DNA from 2 places in the Limimaricola variabilis genome. Region 2 is predicted to be linked to the other one. Evidence: riboswitches for the same ligand, from Rfam matches in the RefSeq annotation. Region 2 holds a riboswitch; the other holds the start of a gene.

Region 1 (7,569 bases), on a different replicon from region 2:
GTCGAATGGCGAGCGCCGGACAATGGAGCTGTGCGACGAAGATTACCGCAAGCTTGCCAGACGGCAGGGGCGCACCGCCTCGCCGCTGGAATCCCTCTTCGGCGGACGCTCCCTCTTCGACGAGTTTTTCGGGGACCGCGGGTTTGGTAATGGCCTGCTTGGCGGCCCCGGAGAAACGAGCGGGGAAACCATCCCGATCCGCCCCGCCGGCCGCCGTGGCTCCGGTGGCGGCATCAATCTTGCCGATCGCCTGAGCGGACAGGCCAACAAGCTTCTCCAGGACGCCGCCCAGAAGGCCCACGAATTCGGGCGGAACGAAGTCGATACCGAGCATCTTCTGCTCGCGCTGACCGGGTCGGAGGTGGTGCGGACGCTCCTGAACCAGGTCAAGATCGACGGGGACGATCTGCGTCGGCAGATCGAGAAGGAGGCGAAGAAGGGCGACTCGAGCGATCCCGAGCGCGAGATCGGCGTCAGCCCCCGCGTCAAGGACGCACTGAACCGTGCCTTCGTCGCCTCGAACGAGCTCGGTCACTCCTATGTCGGACCCGAACACCTGCTGATCGGTCTGGCCGAGGAAGGCGAGGGTCTGGCCGCCGACATCCTGCGCCGGCTGGGCCTCACGCCGCAGGCGCTGCGCCAGCAGGTCACCAAGGTGGTCGGCAAGGGTGCCGAAGAAGGCCGCGTGGAGACACCATCCAACACCCCCGACCTGGACGAATTCAGCCGCGACCTGACCAAGCTCGCCCGCGAGGGCAAGCTCGATCCGGTCATTGGTCGGGCCCGCGAGATCGAGACCACGATCGAGGTTCTGGCTCGGCGCAAGAAGAACAACCCCGTGCTGATCGGTGAACCGGGCGTCGGCAAGACCGCGATCATCGAGGGTCTGGCGCAGCGCATCGTCGCCGGCGAGGTCCCCGAGGCGCTGCGCGACAAGCGGCTGGTGGAACTGAACATCAACTCGATGGTCGCCGGATCGAAATATCGCGGCGAGTTCGAGGAGCGTGTCCAGAAGATCCTCAAGGAGATCACCGAGGAGAAAGACAGCCTGATCCTGTTCATCGACGAGCTTCACACCATCGTCGGGGCCGGACAGGGCGGGGGCGAAGGCGGGCTCGACATCGCCAACACCTTCAAGCCGGCGCTGGCGCGAGGCGAGCTGAACCTGATCGGGGCGACGACCCTGAACGAATACCAAAAGCATATCGAGAAAGACGCCGCGCTCGAACGCCGCTTCCAGCCGGTCTATGTCGATGAGCCGACGGTTGCGCAGACCATCATGATCCTGCGCGGGCTGCGCGACACGCTCGAGTCGCACCACAAGGTGACCATCACCGACGAGGCGATCATCGCCGCGGCGGAGCTTGCGGACCGCTACATCACCGGCCGCTTCATGCCCGACAAGGCCATCGACCTGATCGACCAGGCCGCAGCGCGGGTGAAGATCTCCGCCACGGCCCGGCCCGTCGATGTGCAGGAGCTGTCGGCCGAGGTCGAGCAGATCAAGCGTGAGCAGGACTATGCCGCTGCGCGCAAGCAGTTCGACCGCGCGGGTGAGCTGAAACGCGAGCTCGAGGAAAAGCAGGCCGAGCTCGACGAACTCCTGGAGACGTGGAAACGCGACCGCGCTTCGGCCACCGCCGAGGTCCGGAGCGATCACGTGGCGCAGATCGTCAGCAAGATCACCGGCGTTCCGGTGAACGAGCTGACCACCGAGGAGCGCGAGAAACTGCTGAAACTCGAGGACCGGCTGCACGAGCGCGTCATCGGACAGGACGAGGCGATCAGCGCGGTCTCCGATGCCGTGCGGCTCGCCCGTGCTGGGCTGCGGGAGGGCTCCGCACCCACCGCGACCTTCCTGTTCCTCGGCCCCACCGGCGTCGGCAAGACCGAGCTTGCCAAGGCGTTGGCCGAGACGATCTATGGCGACGAGGACGCGATGATCCGCATCGACATGTCCGAATACGGCGAGCGGCACGCCGTTGCGCGGCTGGTGGGCGCCCCGCCGGGCTATGTCGGCTACGACGAGGGCGGCCAGTTGACCGAGCGCGTGCGGCGCCGGCCCTATTCGGTGATCCTGCTCGACGAGATCGAGAAGGCGCATCCGGACGTCTACAACATCCTGCTTCAGGTTTTCGATGATGGCCGCCTGACCGACGGCAAGGGCCGTGTGGTGGACTTCACCAACACTATCATTATCGCGACCTCGAACCTCGGCTCCGACATCATTCAGAAGAACCTGAAGAAGCGGGGCACGAAGGAATTCGACGAGACCAAGCAGAAAGCCGAGCTGATGGAGGTGCTCCGGCACCACTTCCGGCCGGAATTCATCAACCGGATCGACGAGATCATCGTGTTCCACTCGCTGAACCAGTCGGAGATCCGGCAGATCGTCGAGCTGCAACTCAAGCGCGTCGCCCGCACGGCGCTCACGCAGGGCGTGGAGGTGGAGCACGACGAAAGCGTCGTCGATCACTTCGCCGCCGTGGGCTTCCGGCCCGAATTCGGCGCCCGCGAATTGCGCCGTCTCATCCGGTCGGAACTCGAGACGGAACTGGCCCGCGAACTGCTGGGCGGCCGGATCGAGGATGGCGACCGTGTCCGCGTCTCCTGGTCGAGCGACGAACAGAAGATCGTCTTCGACAAACTGGAGCGTCAGGAACCCGAGGCGGATACTCAAGACACCGACGCGAAAGATGATGCGGCAGAGACTGACGCATCAAGTGCAAGTGGCGGCGCGCCCGAGGAGGCGCCCACAAAGTGATGGGAAAACTCCCGGCGGCCCGGGTGCCGCCGGGACCGAAAGGAGGAGAACGCCATGACCGACAAGGTTTTCGATGCAGACACGGTCTGCACTCTGTCGCGCAACTGGTGGGCCTTCGTTCTGCGAGGCATGGTTGCGCTCATCATCGCCGTTTTGGCCTGGCTGATGCCGGCCGAGGCGGTCTTTACCCTGACCCTCGTCTTCGGCGCCTTCGCCTTCGCAGATGGCGTTTTCGGCCTGATCTCGGCGGTGCGGAATATCCGCAAAGGTGAACGCTGGGGATGGCTTGCGGTCAGCGGCGTCCTGGGCATCCTGACCGGCCTCGTGGTGCTGGTGACGCCCTTTGTCGCGACGTTGGTGCTCGCCGTCTTCCTCTGGGCCAGCATCGCCTTCTGGTCGGTGTTCTCGGGCATACTCGAGATCACGACGGCGATCCGGCTGCGCAGGGAGATTGAAGGCGAGATCTGGCTGGGTCTCAGCGGAGCCCTCTCGGTGCTGCTGGGTGTCGTGGTCGTGTGGTTTCTGACCATCCGCCCGACGGAAAGCCTTCTGGCCCTCGGCTGGCTCCTCGGCGTCTATGCCGCAATCTTCGGCGTCGTGATGATCCTGCTGGGACTGAAGTTGCGCGGCCGCGGGCTCAAGGCAGACGCGGGTGCAACCGCGTAAGGGAAAGGAGAGAATGCAATGTTTCGGCTACAACGTCACAACCGCCCGCCATTCCGGCCGAAGATCCCCGGCACCGACCTTCGGTCCGCCGATGTCCCCATGGCGGTCATCTACCGACCGGCCCGATCGGTCAAGCAGCGCGGGCTGCGGCCCCGGCATTGGGTGCTCGAGTTCGAACCGAGCAGGCCGCCGCAGATCGAGCCGCTGATGGGCTGGACCGCAAGTGCGGACGCCTACCGCCCGATCCGCCTGACGTTCCCGGATCGGGACAGCGCCATCGCCCATGCCGAACGGAACGATTGGAAGTATGTCGTCCTCGAGGCACCTGCTATGGACCCCGGCATCGCTCCACAGCGCTATTGGTGGGAACAGGCTCCAGGCAAAAAAGGTCATGACACAGCGGCCACTCGCGGTGTCGAGACCAAGCGTCACCCGACGATTGCATCTGCTCCGGATGGCGGCGATGCATCGGTGGCTTGGAACAGCAACGCTGGCGAGCAGAACGATATTGAGGACCCCGTGCTCGAGGCCTGCCTCGAGTCTTTCCCTGCCTCGGACCCGCCCGCGTGGACCGGCACGACCATCGCTGCCGGCAAACGCGACCCCGCCGGCAGCGGATGAACAACGCCGCGATCATCGCCACGACTGGCCTGGTCGCGGCCATCCTCTTCCATCCGCGTCTTAGCGATTCGAAGGGGTGGCGCGCTACCGTGACACCCCTCGCTTCGATAATCGGCAGCGGGTTTCTCGTGATCGGTCCGATCCTCGATGCCAGCTTCGGGTATCTGGCTCCGATCGCAATGGCGGCGCTTTGCACAGTGGCAATTCTGTTCGGGGCGGCCATCCGCCGTAATATCGCTCGGATTGCGGAGGTCGGAGAGCGCTCCGTGGCGGAACGAGTTCTGGACCGCGCGGCCTCATGGGTTCTGGCGACGGCCTACGCAGTTTCAGTCGCCTACTACCTGAACCTGCTGGGTGCTTTTTCCGTCAGCCTTACGGCGCATGACGATCCGGCCACGGCCCGGATAGTTGCCACTGCCGCGTTGCTCTTCATCGCATTCATAGGTTGGACGCGGGGCTTTTCCGCGCTCGAGGGGCTGGAAAAGATTTCCGTGTCTCTCAAGCTCGCCATCATCGCCGGCCTCCTACTCGGCCTCGGCATCCATTTCGGTGATCGCTTCGCCGCGGGCGATTTAATCTTGAACCCGATCCAAACTACTGGCTGGAACGCGGTGTGGCTGATCTTCGGGCTACTGGTTACGGTCCAAGGCTTCGAAACGTCCCGCTACCTTGGCGAGGACTATGATCCACAGACCCGGATCGCCTCCATGAGCCGCGCGCAGTGGGTCTCCGCCGGCATCTATATGGTCTACATCCTTCTTCTGAGCTTTCTTTTCCCCGCGGGAACGATCCCGCAAAGGGAGACGGCCATCATCTCGCTCATGGAATTGGTTGCGCCAGTGCTTCCGGCACTTCTGGTAAGTGCCGCATTGGCCGCCCAGTTCAGTGCGGCAGTGGCCGACACGGCCGGCTCGGGCGGCCTTCTGCACGAACTCACGGGCGGCAAGATCGCCCCGCGAACCGGCTACGTTCTTCTGGCCGGCATCAGTCTCGTTCTGACATGGTCTGCGAATGTTTTCGAGATCATCACCATCGCCTCTCGGGCTTTCGCTGGATATTACGCGCTGCAAAGCGCGGTAGCGGCGGCCGGCTACTGGATTTCTGGCCGCGTCGCCGGCGCTACAGGCTTCGCAGCACTTGGTGTGCTTGGAGTTCTCATCGCCTTTCTTGGCATGCCATTCGCAGGCTGACAGTCCGTCAGTCAGTGGCAAACAGACATCGCTCCTCCACCGCATTCCGAATTTGGTCAGAGGCTTAGCGGCTTGGGCAAGGACAGCCTAAGCCGAGAACCCGGACCCTCCCGATTGCAGGCATACGCGCTCCTCCAAGATCACCTGCCTTCGATGCCCCCGGCACGTGATTGGACATTGCCTTCGAGGGGAAAAGCGTGCCATCCCTTTGCGGTGATGGTTCCCGTTGGCCCTTGAGGGCGACGCGGGATGAAAAGGGAATACGGTGAGGTGTAGCCAACAGGCGCCGAATCCGTGACTGCCCCCGCAACTGTGAGCGGCGAGCGTTTCCGAGAAGACCACTGGGTTCCACAGCCCGGGAAGGTTCGGAAAAGCGTAGACCCGCAAGTCAGGAGACCTGCCATCGCTGATGTCACTCAACCCGGGCGGGGTGTCCCGGACAGGAGGCCATGATGGCTCGTCGGCAACTGCCGCACCGAAATCGCCGGTCCCTCTGTGCGCAAGCCCCGCGAATGCGCGGAGGGCTGCATGGACCGGACCAGATCGAACACCACCTGCAAAGCGGGCGCGACCTCGCGAGCAAGCTGTTGCTGCGCCCATAGACTGTCGAGACAACTCGGGCGGGCCGTCGACCTCGCTGCCGTGGCCGCCGGTCCCGGCTTCGAGCTGACCGGAACGACGCGGCTCGACGGCTGCGGCCGGCGGGTCGTCTGGCGCGCACGGCGCGGCCGCGTGTCGCTCCGGATTGAACCCGAGGTGGTGTTCCCGCCCCGCGTGACCCACGCCGCTCTGCGGGTTCGGCAATGACCGCCGCGTCCATCTCCGCCAGCGATCTGAGCTGGGGGCCGCGTCATGGGCCGGCGATCCTCAAGGGCGTGAGCTTCGAGCTGGCCGCCGGTCGGACGCTGGGCATCGTCGGCGCCAACGGCGCCGGCAAGTCGACGCTGCTGCGGCTGCTCTACCGGTTTCATCGGCCCCATGGCGGAAAGGTTCATATCGGTGGCGAAGATCTGTGGCGCATGACGCCTCGGGCCGCTGCGCGCCGGGTCGCCGCTGTGCTCCAAGAGCAACCGACGGATTTCGCGCTGAGTGTGCGTGAGATCGCGGGACTGGGACGGGTGCCGCATCGCCGCGGCCTTTCGGGTCCCGGCACACGCGAGGCCGGAATCGTCGAAGCGGCGCTGCACCGGCTCGACCTTGCTGGGCTGGCCGAGCGCCGTCTCGGCACGCTGTCTGGCGGAGAAAAACAGCGCGCGATGGTAGCGCGCGCGCTGGTGCAGGAGCCGCAGGTGCTCATCCTCGACGAGCCCACCAACCATCTCGATATCCGCCACCAGCTTGAGGTGCTGGAGATGCTGCGTGGCCTCGATGTCACCATCGTCACCAGCCTGCACGACCTGAACCTCGCTTTCGATCTTTGCGATGAGGTGCTGGTGCTCTCGCGCGGTCAGATAATCGCGCATGGGACGCCGGATGTCGCACTCGATGCGGCGACCGTGGCCCACGCTTTTTCCGTTACCGCCCGCCGCGAACGCCTCGAACCCTCGGGGCGCACCCGCTTCACCTACTCGCTCGCCGCCTCTGAACGGACCTACTGACCCATGACTTTCCGAATCCTTCCTGTCGCCTTTCTCCTGGCCGCCCCTGCCGCGGCTCAGGCCTTCCCCGTGACCGTGCAGAGCTGCGACCGGGAGATCACCTTCGAAGCCGCGCCGGAGCGCGCGGTGTCGAATGATGTCAACCTGACCGAGATGATGCTGGCGCTCGGACTGCGCGATCACATGGTCGGCTACACCGGTGTCTCCGGATGGAAGACCCTCGACGAGCGGCTGCGCGCCGATGTCGAGACGCTGCCGGAACTATCGCCGCAATATCCTGGCCGCGAGGTGCTGCTGGGGGCAAATGCCGACTTCTACTTTGCCGGCTGGAACTACGGCATGAATGTCGGCGGCGAAGTGACGCCCGACACGCTCGCGCCTTTCGACATCGCGGTCTACGAACTCGCCGAGAGCTGCGCGCATGTGATGGAGAAGCCCAAGGCGAGCTTCGAGGATCTCTATACCGACATTCGCAACCTCGGGACGATTTTTGGCGTCGCGGAGCGGGCCGAGGGGCTGGTAGCCGACTGGCGCGAGGATCTCGCCCGGCAGAAGGACGCTGCCGGGAACGGCGCCAGGCCGCTTCGCGTCTTCGTCTATGACAGCGGCGAGGACACGCCGTTCACGGCCGGGCGCTACGCCATGCCCACCGCGCTCATCGAAGCGGCGGGCGGCGTCAACGTCGTGGACGATTTCGAGAAGAGCTGGGCGACGGTCGGTTGGGAGGAGG
Region 2 (7,569 bases):
AGATCCGCAACCGTGTAGCCCGCGCCTTGCATCAGCTTGAGCGCGTGGACCGTGGCGGCAGGGGTGTCGAGACCGACGCCATTGGCCAGCCGTCCGTCCTTGTTGGGGTAGTTGGCGAGAACCAGCGCCACCTTGCGCGCAGTGGCTGGCGTCTCGCGCAGCCGCGCCCAGCGCGCGGCCAGCTCGGCCACGAAGCTGATCCGGTCGGCGCGCGGTTGCCAGGTGGCGACGCGACATTGCGTGACCTCGTCGAAGAAGGCCTCGCCCTTGAAGCCGATGGCGCGGCTCAGGATGCGGCCGTCGACCTCGGGCAAGGCCACGTTCATGGCGATGTCGCGGGCGGACAGGCCGGCCAGCCCCTCTTCCCAACTCTCCTCGCTGCTCGAGGCCAGAACGATCTGGAACACCGGGGCGCCGTTGGCCTCGGGTGCTGCCAGCGGGTTCGGCGCGCCATCCTCCGAGGCCGTGGCGCCACCGGTCGCAAAGCTGGTGGCATTCAGGATCACCGAGGGTGGGGCCACCTCCATCAGCCCGGCCAGCGTGTCGCGCGAGACCGGGTCCTTGAGCGATGCCACGAAGAGCGGCAGCGGGTTCAGGCCCTGTCGCAGCAGCGCGCGCACCAGCCGGTCGATCGGCGCGAGCTGACCGCCCTGCAGCAAAGCGCGGTAGAAGACGACCGGCACCACCGGGGCGCCGTCTGTCCATGCGTCCCGGAGCTTTTCCAGATCGGCGATACCCAGGCCGGGCCAGTAGAGCCCGGCGCGCAGCAGCGGGCGGGCGGCCTGTGGCGGTTCGGTGCCGTCGAGCATGTGTTTCGCATAGCCGAGGAAGGCGCGCGCGTTCTCGGGGCCGCCCTCCACGAGATAGGCCCAGAGCGCGTCGTAATCCGCAGGTCTCACGGTCGACAATTCGCGCAGCTCGGGGTCGGGCTTGTCGTCGCCCGGCAGGGCGACGAAGGGCACGCCCGCCTCGGCGAGCCGCGCTGCGTATTGTACGAGGCCGTATTTCCAGTAGCCGGAGCCGCCCAGAACCCGGGCCACGACGAGGCGGGATCCGGTGGCGCAGTCGTCGAGATGCAGGTCGACCGACATCGGGTGCTGCAGGTGCATCAGGCTCGCCAGCCGCAGCTCCGGCGCGTCCGTCATCTGCGCCCGCGCCGCGCTCAGCGCGGCGAGTTCGGTGTCGGCGGCGGAGATGACGACGAGATCGCCGGGCGTCTGGCCGAGATCGACGGCCTCGGTGCCGTCGGAGACGGTGCCCGGCGTGGCGGCGAGAAGATGCATGGCGGCCCTTTCGTGAACGCTTGCGAAGCCCCGCGCGTTGGGGCAGGGAACGGCACCCCCCAGTTACAGGAGCGGATGATGGATTACAGCAAGTCGGGCGGGCCGCGTCAGGGCCGCAACGCGCCCAAGCACCGCGAGCACAACGAGCGCGGCACCGCGAAGACCCCCTATGACAAGCGTGACGACAAGGCCGAGCTGCTTAAGCGCATGAAGGACGCCGCGAAGAAGGCGGCCGGGAAAGCGCCCGACCCCAAGGGCTGAGGTCACAGCCGCTTCTCCATGAAGACGCTCGACCCGTTCTCGACATAATCGCCGAACGGGCCCCGTACGGCGAAGCCATGCCTTGCATAGAGACGATGGGCGGCGGCCAGCCTGTCGCCCGTCTCCAGCCGGATCAGCGGCAGCGCCTCTTCGCGCGCGGCCCGTTCCAACCGGTCGAGTAGGGCCGCGCCGATCCCGCGTCCGCGCGCCGCCTCGGCCACGAAGACCGATTTCAGCTCGCCGTATTCCGGTTTCACGTGAAGCGCGCCGCAGCCCAGCGGCGTGTCGCCGTCATAGGCCGCGAAGAAGCGGATATCGGCGGCCTCAAGGGCTTCTATGGCCAGGAAGTGGTTTTCCTCCGGCGGGTAGAGAGAGCGCATCAGCGCCTGGCTCGCCTCGATCAGCGCGCGCGGACCGGGATCGGTCGCGCGCGCCCGCTTCACCTCGACGCTCATGCCGCCAGCGCGGCCTCGATCGCCGCGCGGTCCAGCCCCGCCTCGCCGATCACCACGAGCCGCGTCTCACGCGGGTCACTACCGAAGGGCCGGTCGAAATGCGTGTCGACGCGGGGGCCCACCGCCTGCAGCGTCAGCCGCATCGGTTTGCCCGCCACCGCGACGAAGCCCTTGAGGCGCAGGATGTCATGCGCGCGGATCACCTTGGCGACCTGCGCGGCGAAGGCCTTCGGATCGCTCACCTCCGGCCGGGTGACGACGAAGCTCTCGAACTCGTCATGGCCATGGTGATGCGCGGCGTCGTGATGATCGTCATCCTCGTCGTCGTGATCGTGGTGATGATGCACCTCGTGGCGCGCCTCCATGTCGGCCTCGGCGGCCGCGCCCTGACCCAGCAGCACTTCGACGGGAAGCGCGCCCATCGTGGCACGCACCACCTGCACGCCCTCGCGGGCCTCCGCCTTCAGCTTGGCGGCCAGCGCCTCGGCCTCGGCAGGCTCCAGCAGGTCGGTCTTGTTGACCACGATCATGTCGGCGGCGGCGATCTGGTCCTCGAACAGCTCCGAGAGCGGCGTTTCGTGGTCGAGGCCGTCATCGGCGGCGCGCTGGGCGTCGACCGCGGCGACGTCATGGGCGAACCGACCCTCGGCCACCGCCTCCCCGTCGACCACGGTGACGACGCCGTCGACGGTGACGCGGGTCGAGATGCCGGGCCAGTTGAAGGCGCGGATGAGCGGCTGCGGCAGCGCGAGGCCGGAGGTCTCGATCACGATGTGGTCGACCGGCTCGTCGCGGTCGAGCAGCTTCTCCATGGTCGGGATGAAGTCGTCGGCCACGGTGCAGCAGATGCAGCCATTCGACAGCTCGACCACGTCCTCGTCGCGGCAGTTCTCGATGCCGCATCCCTTGAGGATGCCGCCATCGACGCCGAGATCGCCGAACTCATTGATCACGAGCGCGATGCGCTTGCCCTTGGCGTTCTCGAGTAGATGACGGATCAGTGTGGTCTTTCCGGCGCCGAGAAAGCCGGTGACGACGGTAGCGGGGATCTTGGCGGGCATCGGGTTCTTCCGTTACTGGTCGGCGTGACGACGCCGGGGGTGGACATGGACCGCATCACGATCTGCGCGACCTGCGCCGCGCCGGGCATGGCGCCCAGCGGAGGGGCTCTGGCCGATGCGGTGCGCGTCGGGCTGCGCGAGGGGGTCGAGCTGCGGCTCGTCGATTGCCTGAATGTCTGCCATTCGCCCGTCGCCCTGTCGATCCGGGGCCATGGCAAGACGGCCTATCTCTTCGCGGGGGTGGATCCGGCCACGCAGGCGGCCGAGATCCGAAAGCTTGCCGATCTCTATGCCGAGACCGAGTCCGGCGACATCGCGGATGCGCGGCCGCTGGGGCAGCTCCGACATTGCCTGATCGGGCGCATCCCGGGCTAGGCCCGCTGCGCCTCGCGCGACCAGATCCAACCGGCCGCCAGCCCGAGAAAGGCCCATGCGGCCGCCGAGACGCCCAGCGCGCGGGTCGAGAACAGCGCTGCCAGTTCCGGCGCGGCGGCGCCGAAGTATCGATCGAGATGCGGCGCGCCGATCAGATGCGGCGCGGCGATCAACGCGATCCCGCCCGCGAGCCAGGCAGTGCCACGGCCAAAGGCCATCAGGGCGAGCCCCAGCGCCGTCGCGACCACGGTGAAGGCCCACCAGGTCTGGCGCTCGGTGATCTCGGCGGCGACGGTGCCGGGAAGCTCGGGCGGCAGCCCGAAGCTCGGCGCCAGCGCCACGGCCGTGAAACCGCCCAGCCCCCACAAGAGGCCGCGCCGCGCATCGACCGCGACACCTCGCCGGGCCGCGAGCGCGAAGCCTGCCGCTAGCACGAAGCCGAAGCCGATCCAGCCCACGATGTTGATGGCGAGCGTGCCCATGTGCCGCCCGAGCGCGTCGCCCAGCGGCGGCGCGCCTGCGTCGGAGCCGACATAGCCATCGGTGAAATGCGCCCGCGCGCCGGTCTCGTAGAGTTCGGCTTCCAGCAGGAGGGGCACGACGAACCACAGCTGCAGAAGTGCGGCGAGCACGCCTGCGGCCAGGCCAGCGAACAACGCGCTGGCCCCGATCTGTTTCAGCATGTCGATGCGATCAGTGGCAGGGGAAGCCGGTGGCGTGGCGCGAATCATGGGCCACGTCATGCATGCCGCCGGCGTGGCTGAAGCCCGCGGCGAAGATCAGCCCGAGGCCGAGCACGGCAGCAAAGGCGATGGTGGCGATGTCGGAAAGCGCGCCCGAGGAAGCGATGGTCTTGGTCGTCATATCAAATCTCCTGTCCCGTCCACCCGACGGGGTCATGGGTTTCGTCATGCAGGCCGGTCTCCTGGCTCGCGGGTCGCGGCATCCCTCCACCTTCCCGGGCTTTGCCCAGTGGCTACGGAGGGACGCTCACCGCTCACAGTCGCGGGGGCGGCTGCGGCAGGGGGCCTCCTGACTGGATCGGCCCCTTCCGCATTCCCGATTTCCTCCCCTCGGGCGCTTCGCGCCGCATCGGGGAACCTTGCTCCCCCGTTTTGCGCGCCCGCACCCCGTCGCGTCAAGCGTCAAGGTGAGGGCCTTCGCCGGGGCAAACGCGGCGGAACCCTGCGCGCCAAGGGCCGCGCGCGTTGACTTCGCGGCCGCCTTTCCCGCATAGCGCCGCGACCACGAGCGCGAATGAGGGCGGCGTCATGCGATTCTCCCGGCTGCGGCTGAACGGCTTCAAGAGCTTCGTCGACCCGACCGATCTGGTGATCGATGACGGGCTCACCGGCGTGGTCGGTCCGAATGGCTGCGGCAAGTCGAACCTGCTGGAGGCGCTGCGCTGGGTGATGGGCGAGAACCGCCCCACCGCGATGCGCGGGGGCGGCATGGAGGACGTGATCTTTGCCGGTGCCGCCACCCGGCCCGCGCGCAACCATGCCGAGGTCACGCTCTCGATCGACAATGCCGAGCGGTTGGCACCGGCCGCCTTCAACGATGCCGACACGCTCGAGATCGTGCGCCGGATCACCCGCGACATCGGGTCGGCCTACCGGCTCAACGGCAAGGAAGTGCGCGCCCGCGACGTGCAGATGCTCTTCGCCGACGCTTCGACCGGTTCGCAGTCGCCGGCGCTGGTCCGGCAGGGGCAGATCGCCGAACTGATCAATGCCAAGCCGACGGCCAGGCGCCGCATCCTCGAAGAGGCGGCGGGCATCTCCGGTCTCTACCAGCGCCGTCACGAGGCCGAGCTGAAGCTGCGCGGCGCCGAGGCGAACCTCGCCCGCGTCGACGACGTCGTCGAAAGCCAGGCGGCGCAGCTCGCGACCCTGGCGCGGCAGGCCCGCACGGCGGCACGCTACCGCGAGATCGGCACGGCGCTGCGCGCGGCCGAGGGGCTGCTGCTCTGGTTGCGCTGGAACGCCTCCGAGACGATGCGCCGCGCCGCCGAGGAGGAACTGCGCGAGCTCGCACAGGCCGCCGCCCGCGCCGATGCCCAGGCGGGCAAGTCGGTCGCTGTGCGTGCCGAAGCCGAGGCGGCGCTGCCGCCGCTGCGCGAGGAGGCGACGGTGGCCAATGCCGTCCTGAACCGCCAGGAGGCCGAACGCGACCGGCTGCTCGACCAGGAAAAGCGCGCGCGCGGCGCGATCCGCGCGCTCGGCGCGCGGATCGAACAGATCGACCGCGACATGGAGCGCGAAGGCGTGCTCGACCGTGACGCCGGCGAGACGATGGGCGCGCTGGAGGCCGAGGCCGCCGAGCTGGCGCAGGCCGGCCAGGGCCACGAGGCGCGGCTCGCCCAAGCCGAGGAGGCCGCGCTTGAGGCGGGCGAGATCCTGTCCGAGGCGGAGCGCGCCCAGGGCCAGCGCACCGAGGACACCGCCCGGCTTTCGGCCCGGCACCAGTCGGCGCAGCGCATGGTGGCCGAGGCCCGCGCGCGCATCGCCAAGAGTGCCGAAGCCGCAAGCGAGGCCAAGGCGCAGCTCGATCAGGCCGGCACGGCGGCGACGCAGGCCGGTGCGGCGCTGGGCCGGGCCGCCGAGGCGGAGCGGGCCGCGAGAGAGGCTGCCGAGGCCGCCGAGCGCGACCTTGCCCAAGCCGAGACCGCCCGCGCCGAGGCACAATCGGCCGAGGCGGAGACGCGTGCTGCGCGTTCTGGCGTCGAAGGCGAGGCCAAGGCGCTGCGCGCCGAGGTTGCCGGTCTCGCCCGGCTGGTCGAGCGCAGCGGCAGCGAGGGCACGCAGCTTCTGGACATGCTCAAGGTCGAGCCGGGCTTCGAGAAGGCGCTGGGCGCGGCGCTGGGCGACGAGCTGAAGGCACCGGTGGTGGATGCACGCGGCGCGACCGGTTGGGCCGAGCTGCCCGGCTACGACGCCGATCAGCCGCTGCCCGAGGGCACCGCGCCGCTGGCGCACGCCGTGCACGCCCCGGGACTTCTGGGCCGCAGGCTCGCGCAGGTCGGCGTGGTGACGCGCGACGAAGGCGCGGCGCTGCAGGGCCGCCTGAAGCCCGGTCAGCGGCTGGTAAGCCGCGAAGGCGACCTGTGGCGCTGGGACGGCTATCGCGCCGGGGCCGAGGATGCCCCCTCGGCGGCGGCGCTGAGGCTGGAGCAGATGAACCGGCTGGCGGCACTGCGCGGCGAGTTGGAGGTGGTCGAGGCCCGGCTCGAGGAGCTGGTCGACGCCCATGCCGACGCCGCGGCCGCGCTCGAACAGGCCCGCGAGACCGATGCCGCCGCCCGCGCCGCGCGCCGCGCCGCCGAGACCGCACTGTCGGAAGCCGCGCGCGCGCTCAGCCGTGCCGAGGGGGAGAAAGGCCGGGCCGAATCCCGCCGCGACGCCGCCGCCGAGGCGATGGCGCGCCACGAGGCTGAGGGTCGGGCAGGGCGCGAGGCGCTGGTCGAGGCCGAGGCCGGGTTGCGCGATCTCGACGATCTCGACGCCGCGCGGGCGCGGGTCGAGCAGGGGCGCCAGCTCGTCGAGGCCGCGCGGATCACCATGATCACCCGCCGTTCCGAGGCGGACGAGATCCGTCGGACCGGCGAGGCGCGGACGCGCCGCGCCGAGGCAGTGGCGCGCGAGCTCGACGGCTGGCGCCAGCGGGCCGAGACGGCGCGCGGCCGGATGGCCGAGCTGACCGCGCGGCGGTCCGAGACCGAGGCCGAACTGGAGCGCGCCAGTGCCCGGCCGGATGCGATCTTCGCCGAACGCCGCAAGCTCGACGCCGACATCGCGCAGGCCGAAGCGCGCCGCGACGCCGCCACCGAGGCGCTGCGCGCGGCCGAGGGCGCGCTGGCCGATGCACAGGCCGCCGAGCGGGCGGCCGAACGCGCCGCGTCGGAAGCGCGCGAGCGCCGCGCCGCCTCCGAGGCGCGGGCCGAGGCCGCGCGGCAGGCGGTGACCCAGGCTGCCGAGCGGATCACCGAGACGTTGGAAACTACCCCCGAGGCGCTGTTTGAGACGCTGGAGATCGGCGCGCTCGCGCCGCCGCCCGCCGAGGAGGTCGAGGCCAAGGTCGCGCAGCTGCGGCGCCAACGTGATGCGCTGGGCTCGGTCAACCTGCGCGCCGAAG

What was found. A riboswitch is a leader RNA that binds a small molecule or an ion and turns the genes downstream of it on or off. The one in region 2 is predicted to bind cobalamin.
Region 1: another riboswitch for cobalamin. It lies ahead of T8T21_RS19795 (hypothetical protein); the one in region 2 lies ahead of T8T21_RS10165 (CbtB domain-containing protein).

Annotation. Positions count from the first base shown of each region.
Region 1 is NZ_CP139695.1:81,932-89,500, reverse strand. It holds gene T8T21_RS19815 (ATP-dependent Clp protease ATP-binding subunit) at 1-2,764, shown strand, start outside; gene T8T21_RS19810 (HdeD family acid-resistance protein) at 2,819-3,430, shown strand; gene T8T21_RS19805 (NADH dehydrogenase ubiquinone Fe-S protein 4) at 3,449-4,051, shown strand; gene T8T21_RS19800 (hypothetical protein) at 4,048-5,241, shown strand; cobalamin riboswitch at 5,442-5,660, shown strand; gene T8T21_RS19795 (hypothetical protein) at 5,770-6,048, shown strand; gene T8T21_RS19790 (ABC transporter ATP-binding protein) at 6,045-6,839, shown strand; gene T8T21_RS19785 (ABC transporter substrate-binding protein) at 6,843-7,569, shown strand, end outside.
Region 2 is NZ_CP139691.1:2,044,680-2,052,248, reverse strand. It holds gene cobN (cobaltochelatase subunit CobN) at 1-1,283, opposite strand, end outside; gene T8T21_RS10190 (hypothetical protein) at 1,362-1,544, shown strand; gene T8T21_RS10185 (GNAT family N-acetyltransferase) at 1,547-1,999, opposite strand; gene cobW (cobalamin biosynthesis protein CobW) at 1,996-3,060, opposite strand; gene T8T21_RS10175 (DUF1636 family protein) at 3,106-3,435, shown strand; gene T8T21_RS10170 (CbtA family protein) at 3,432-4,118, opposite strand; gene T8T21_RS10165 (CbtB domain-containing protein) at 4,129-4,299, opposite strand; cobalamin riboswitch at 4,334-4,555, opposite strand; gene T8T21_RS10160 (chromosome segregation SMC family protein) at 4,707-7,569, shown strand, end outside.